2 regions of the Achromobacter sp. MFA1 R4 genome follow, and region 2 is predicted to be linked to the other one. Evidence: predicted binding sites of a transcription regulator. Region 2 holds the regulator's gene; the other holds the start of a gene.
What was found. Region 2 encodes LexA, which represses DNA repair genes until DNA is damaged. Its sites were predicted from a motif close to ACTGTATNNNNATACAGT; they were not measured.
Positions count from the first base shown of each region.

Region 1: a site for LexA is predicted at 1,633-1,650, ahead of imuA (translesion DNA synthesis-associated protein ImuA). Genes of this name have one in related genera too.

Region 1 is NZ_LT707065.1:5,545,933-5,549,340, forward strand. Features, by position in the region: gene BXA00_RS25375 (efflux transporter outer membrane subunit) at 1-636, shown strand, start outside; gene ypfH (esterase) at 681-1,385, opposite strand; gene imuA (translesion DNA synthesis-associated protein ImuA) at 1,675-2,379, shown strand; gene BXA00_RS25390 (DNA polymerase Y family protein) at 2,309-3,408, shown strand, end outside.
Region 2 is NZ_LT707065.1:4,633,743-4,637,150, reverse strand. Features, by position in the region: gene BXA00_RS21280 (amino acid aminotransferase) at 1-1,103, shown strand, start outside; gene lexA (transcriptional repressor LexA) at 1,255-1,905, shown strand; gene lon (endopeptidase La) at 2,049-3,408, opposite strand, start outside.

The DNA of each region.
Region 1 (3,408 bases), 910 kb from region 2:
CACGAGATCTCCCCGGCGCTGCTGCAATGCGCCACCGCGCCGAAACTGACCGACACCATCCCGGTCGGCGACGGGGCCGAACTGCTGCGCCGCCGCCCGGACATCCGCCAGGCCGAGCGCACCCTGGCCGCCTCCACCGCGCGCATCGGCGTGGCCACGGCCGACCTCTATCCCAAGATCACACTGGGCCTGTCGGCCGCGTCGGGCGGCCCGGCCACCCTGTTCGGCGACCGCGGCACCTTCAGTTGGAGCGTCGGCCCCCTCATTTCCTGGACCATCCCCAACACCGGCGCCGCGCAAGCGCGCATCGCGCAAGCCGAAGCCAACACCAAGGCCGCCGCCGCGCGCTTTGACGCCACCGTGCTGAACGCCCTGCGCGAAACCGAGAGCGCGCTGGTCGTCTACGCCCGCCAGCTCGACCGCGACACCGCCCTGCGCGCCGCCCGCGACCAGAGCGCCGAAGCGGCGTCGCAGGCTCGGCGCTTGTTCCAGTACGGCAAGACCGACTACCTGACCGTACTGGACGCCGAACGCACGCTGGCCAGCAACGAAAGCGCGCTGGCGGCGTCGCAGGCGGAGCTGAGCAGCGACCAGATTGCGTTGTTTCTGGCGTTGGGCGGGGGGTGGGAGAAGTAAGGACGTTTCCGGCCGCTTCGGCCGGACGATGCAGGCGCGTCAGCTCAATGCACCGTCGTCCCATCCGGCGGCGTCTGGTTCAGCCCCAGCGCCGCTTCCCAGCTGCGCAGCGGCACGCAGGTCTGCAGGCGCACGATGGCGCGCTGGATCAGGGCGGGATGCAGTTCATGGCCGACCTGGGAGGCGATGTCGATGGTGGAGTCGCCGTGCAGTTCGGCCAGCCGGGCCTGCGCCGCCTGGGCGTTGGCCACGGCCATGACGGGATCGTTGGCGCCGTGCAGCAGATGAATGGTGGTGTATTGCGGCGCGGTTTTGGGCAGTTGCGCGTAGCGGCCCGAAAACGCGAGGACGCGGCCGGCCATGCCGTCGTGGGCCTGCACCAGTTCCAGCGCCATGATGGCGCCTTGCGAAAAACCGGCCAGCGCGGTGTCGGATTGCAGCAGGCCGAAGCGCGCCTGCGCGTCGCGCACGTAGGCTTCCAGGGGCGGCATTGCCTGGGCCACGCGGTCGGCGCGGTTTTCCTCGGTGACCCCGCGCACGGAGAACCACTGCCGGCCGGCGCCGCCGCCGTCGAACGGTTCGAAGCCTTCGGGGATCAGCACGGCCGCGCTCGGGAAGGCGGCGCGCAGCGCCTGGGCGAGAGGCGCCAGGTTGTCGGGTGACCCGCCCACGCCGTGCAGCAGAATGAAGAGCTGGCGCACGTCGACGCCCGGATCGGGAAGAAATTCGATAGAACTGGAAGACGCCATGAAACCGCTCCGTACTGGCTTGGGGACGTCAAACGGCGCCCCGATTGCCGCATTGTAAAAGGCGCGCCGCCTGGGAGCCTGCCCGGGTTTGCTGCGCGCCGCCCGGCGCGTCACCTGGCCATGATAGCGCCGGGACGAGCCCTGGGCACCGGCCCGTTCGTGGCCCGCGGCGCAGCACATGGCGATACGTCCGGCGGGTCTAAGTCTGGCCCCCCAGCCCGGTCCCCGGCGCCAAAGCCGGTACAATACTGTATATTCATACAGTCATTTACCACCAGGCGTCCCCGCCATGCAGTCCCCCGAACGTATCCATCCCGCGCTGTGGCGCGCCACGCAGTTGGCCCAGGGCGCCGCACGCACCCTGCCTACCGGGCATGCGGCGCTCTCGGCCGAACTGCCCGACGGCGGCTGGCCGCTGGGATCGCTCGTCGAACTGCTGACCCCGCACCCCGGCATCGGAGAAATCCGCCTGCTGCGTCCCGCCCTTGCCCAGCTGGAAACACGCCGTCCCATTGCCCTGGTGCAGCCGCCGCATGTTCCCCACATCGCCAGCTGGATGAGCTGGCGGCTGGATCCCCGGCAATTGCTCTGGGTGGCGCCTGAAAAGCCGGTCGACGCCCTGTGGGCCACCGAACAGATCCTGAAAAACGGCAGTTGCGGCGCGCTGATCTGCTGGCTGCCCCATGTGCGCCCCGAATCCCTGCGCCGCCTGCACCTGGCCGCCCAGGCCAGCGACCTGCTGTTCATCGCCGTGCGCCCGTCCCGCGCCGCGCAGAACGCCACGCCCGCCGCCCTGCGGCTGGCGCTGGCGCCTGCGCCGGGCGGCTTGTCCGTGCACATCCTCAAGCGCCGGGGGCCTGTCTGCGACACCCCGCTGTACGTGGGCCTGGAGCCCGGCGCCCTTACCCCTTCCACTCCCCGCCATGCGCCTCTGGATCGCCGCCTGCCTGCGCTGCCTGCCGCTGGACGTCATACGCCCGCACTGGCCGCATGAACAGGAGGCGTTCGCCGTTCTGGACCAGGAACGGGTCGCCGCCCTGACACCCGCCGCCCGCCAGGCCGGCGTGACGCCCGGCATGCGCCGCGCGGGCGCGGCGGCCATCGCCCCCGGCGTGGAACTGCTGCCGCGCAATGCGCAGGCCGAAGCCGAGGCCCTGCAGGGCGCGGCGCTGGCCTTGCTGCAGTACACCCCTGAAATCGCGCTGGCCGACGGCGACACCGTGCTGCTGAACGTGGGCGCCAGCCTGATGTTCTTCCGCGGGCCGCGCGCACTGGCACGGCGGGTGGCCGCGACGCTGCGCGCGCTGGACCTGCGCATGACCCTGGGCATGGCCCCCACCGCCACGGGCGCCTGGCTGCTGGCGCGGCGTGCCGGCCGGGGCGTCCCCCGGCGCACGCTGAAGCTGTCCACCCTGGCGCGGCGGCTCGATGCCCTGCCCCTGTCGCTGCTGCCCCAGGCGCACGACCGCCGGCACTGGCTGGACGACATCGGCTGCCACACGCTGGCACACCTGCGCGCCCTGCCGCGCGCGGGCCTGCAGCGGCGCAGCGCGCCCGACCTGCTGCAGGCCCTGGACGCCGCCTACGGCCAGGTGCCCGAACTCCACCGCTGGATCGAACCGCCGCATCGGTTTTCGCGGCGCATCGAACTCATGGACTATATGGAGCACACCGACGCGGTGCTGGCCGTCGCGGGCCGCCTGGCCGAACAATTGGGCGGCTGGCTGGCCGCCCGGCAGTTGGCCGTCCAGCGCGTGGTGCTCAGCATGGACCACGAACGCGGCCGCCACGCCCGGCCGCCCACCGAACTGGAACTGGCCCTCGCGCAGCCCGTCTGGCAGGCGCGGCAGCTCCTGCCGCTGCTGCGCGAAAAACTGAACCACTTCACGCTGGAAGCTCCCGTCATCGCCGTCACGCTGCAGGCGCCCGACACGGTCGAGCAGCCCGCCGCCAGCACCACCCTGTTTCCCGAGCCGGGCGGCACCGCCGCCGACCACGCGCGGCTCCTGGACCTGCTGGTGGC
Region 2 (3,408 bases):
ACCTGGGCGTGGGCGTGTATTACGATGATCAGGGTCGCATTCCCCTGTTGGGCGCAGTGCGCAAGGCCGAGGCCGCGCGCATCGAAGCCGCCGCCGCCCGCGGTTATCTTCCGATCGAAGGCATTGCCGGCTACAACAGCGGCGCCCAGGCTCTGCTGCTGGGCAAGGACTCCGCGCTGGCAGCCGCCGGCCGCGTGCTGACCACGCAGGCCCTGGGCGGCACCGGCGCGCTCAAGATCGGCGCCGACTTCCTGCGCCAGCTTCTCCCGGGCTCCAAGGTGCTGATCAGCGACCCGAGCTGGGAAAACCACCGCGCGCTGTTCGAGCGTGCCGGCTTTGAAGTCGGCACCTACGCTTACTACGACGCGACCACCCGCGGCTTGAACTTCGAAGCGATGCTGGCCGACCTGAAGGCGGCGCCCGCCAAGACCATCGTCGTCTTGCACGCGTGCTGCCACAATCCCACCGGCGCGGATCCCACCGCCGACCAGTGGAAGCAGATCGCCGCCGTCGTCAAGGAAAACAACCTGGTCCCGTTCCTGGACATCGCCTACCAAGGGTTTGGCGACGGCCTGACGGAAGACGCCTCGGTCGTGCGCCTCTTTGCAGACATGGACATGACCATGTTCATCAGCTCGTCGTTTTCGAAGTCGTTCTCGCTGTACGGCGAGCGCGTCGGCGCGCTGACGGTCGTGGCGGGCAGCAAGGAAGAAGCCACCCGCGTGCTGAGCCAGCTCAAGCGCGTCATTCGCACCAACTACTCGAACCCGCCCACCCACGGCGGCACGGTGGTCTCGACGGTGCTCAACACGCCCGAGCTGTTTGCCCTCTGGGAAGAAGAACTGGCCGGAATGCGTGACCGCATCCGTCTCATGCGCAAGCAGCTCGTCGACAAGATCAAGGAACACGGCGGCAAGCAGGACTTCAGCTTCGTGCTGAAGCAGCGCGGCATGTTCTCGTACTCGGGCCTGAGCGCCGCGCAGGTCGACCGCCTGCGTGAAGAACACGGCGTCTACGCCATCTCCAGCGGCCGGATCTGCGTGGCTGCGCTGAACAGCGGCAACATCGACAAGGTGGCCGCCGCCATCGCGGCAGTGCTTTAAAACCGCAGGCCGGCGCCACGCCGGCGGCAGCCAGAAACGGGACCCCGCGGGTCCCGTTTTTATTTGCGCCCGGCTCGGCTTGCTTTTTTGCGCTGCGTCCCCCAGAATGGCGCTGTATATATGTACAGTCCGCCCACAACGGATCATCGCCATGGCCAGCAAACTTACTGATCGCCAACAACAAATCCTGGATCTCATCAGGCAGACGGTTTCGCGCACCGGCTTTCCGCCGACCCGCGCCGAAATCGCCCAAGCCCTGGGTTTCCGTTCGCCCAACGCCGCAGAAGACCATCTCAAGGCGCTGGCCCGCAAAGGCGCCATCGAACTGACCGCCGGCGCTTCCCGCGGTATCCGCCTGAAGGATGCGGCGACCTCCCCCGCACAGGCCTCGTTGCCCATCCCTGCCCTGGCGCAGCTCCTCCTGCCCCTGGTTGGCCGTGTCGCAGCGGGCAGCCCCATCCTGGCGGCTGAACACGTCGAACGCGAAGTCGGCGTCGATCCCAACCTTTTCGCCCAGGCGCCGGATTACCTGCTGAAGGTGCGCGGCATGAGCATGCGCGATGCCGGCATCCTGGAAGGCGACCTACTGGCCGTCAAGAAAGCCTCCGAAGCCCGCAATGGCCAGATCGTGGTGGCCCGACTGGGCGACGACGTCACGGTCAAACGCTTGCAGCGCCAGAACGGCCATATCGAACTCCTGCCCGAAAACCCCGATTTCGAGACCATCGTGGTCAAGCCCGACCAGGAATTCGCACTGGAAGGCATTGCCGTAGGCCTCATCCGCACCCAGGCGCTGCACTAGGCGCGTCGGCGCAGCACCCTAAAAAAACAAACCCCGCTCAAACATCGAGCGGGGTTTTCGTATTGGGACGCCAGGGCTGGCCCGGGATATCCTGATCTGGATCGGGCGCCCTCTTTCGAAGGCGCCCGGCGTTCAAGCTGCCATCAGTGCTTCATGACCGGATCGGTCGAGCCCGGATCGGCCGGCTTGGCCACCAAAGACTCCTTGACGGCTTCTTCCTCGGCGAGCGGTTCGGGCAGACGCTCCAGGGCAAGCTCCAGCACCTTGTCGATCCAGCGCACCGGGACGATCTCGAGATGGTTCTTGACGTTGTCCGGGATCTCCGCCAAATCCTTGACGTTTTCTTCCGGGATCAGAACCGTCTTGATACCGCCACGATGGGCCGCCAGCAGCTTTTCCTTCAGGCCGCCGATCGGCAGCACTTCGCCGCGCAACGTGATCTCGCCCGTCATGGCGACGTCGGCGCGCACCGGGATGCGCGACAGCGCCGACACCATGGCGGTGGTGATCGCGATACCCGCGGACGGACCGTCCTTGGGGGTCGCGCCTTCCGGCACGTGCACGTGCATGTCGTGCTTTTCGAACACGCTGTCCGCAAAGCCCAGACGACGGGCCCGCGAGCGCACAACCGTGCGCGCGGCTTCGACCGATTCCTTCATCACATCGCCGAGCGAGCCCGTGCGCTGGATGACGCCCTTGCCGGGCATGTCCGCGACTTCGATCGTCAGCAGGTCGCCGCCGACTTCCGTCCACGCCAAGCCCGTGACCTGGCCGATCTGGTTTTCCTTCTCGGCCATGCCGAACGCGTAGCGACGCACACCCAGATAATCGCTGAGATTGTCTGCCGTGACGTTGACAGCCTTGACCTCTGGCGCCTTGCCTTCGGCCTTGGCGCGATCGCTCTGGGTCAGCAATTGCTTGATGACCTTGCGGCAGATCTTGCCGACCTCGCGCTCGAGCGCACGCACACCGGCTTCGCGGGTGTAGTAGCGCACGATGTCGCGCAGCGCGCTGTCATCGACAGTCAACTCGGTATCCTTCACGCCGTTGTTCTTCATCAGCTTGGGCAGCAGATGGTCGCGGGCGATGTGGATCTTTTCTTCCTCGGTGTAACCCGACAGGCGGATCACTTCCATACGGTCGAGCAGCGCCGGCGGAATGTTCAGCGTGTTGCTGGTCGCCACGAACATGACGTCCGACAGGTCGAAGTCGACTTCGATGTAGTGGTCCTGGAACGTGTGGTTCTGTTCCGGATCCAGCACTTCGAGCAACGCCGACGAGGGATCGCCGCGGAAATCCATGCCCAGCTTGTCGATTTCATCCAACAGGAACAGCGGATTGCGCACGCCGACCTTCGACATGTTCTGCACGATCTTGCCCGGCATGGAACCGATGTACGTACGACGGTGACCGCGGATCTCGGCCTCGTCGCGCACGCCGCCCAGCGCCATGCGGACGAACTTGCGGTTCGTGGCTTTGGCGATCGACTGGCCGAGCGAGGTC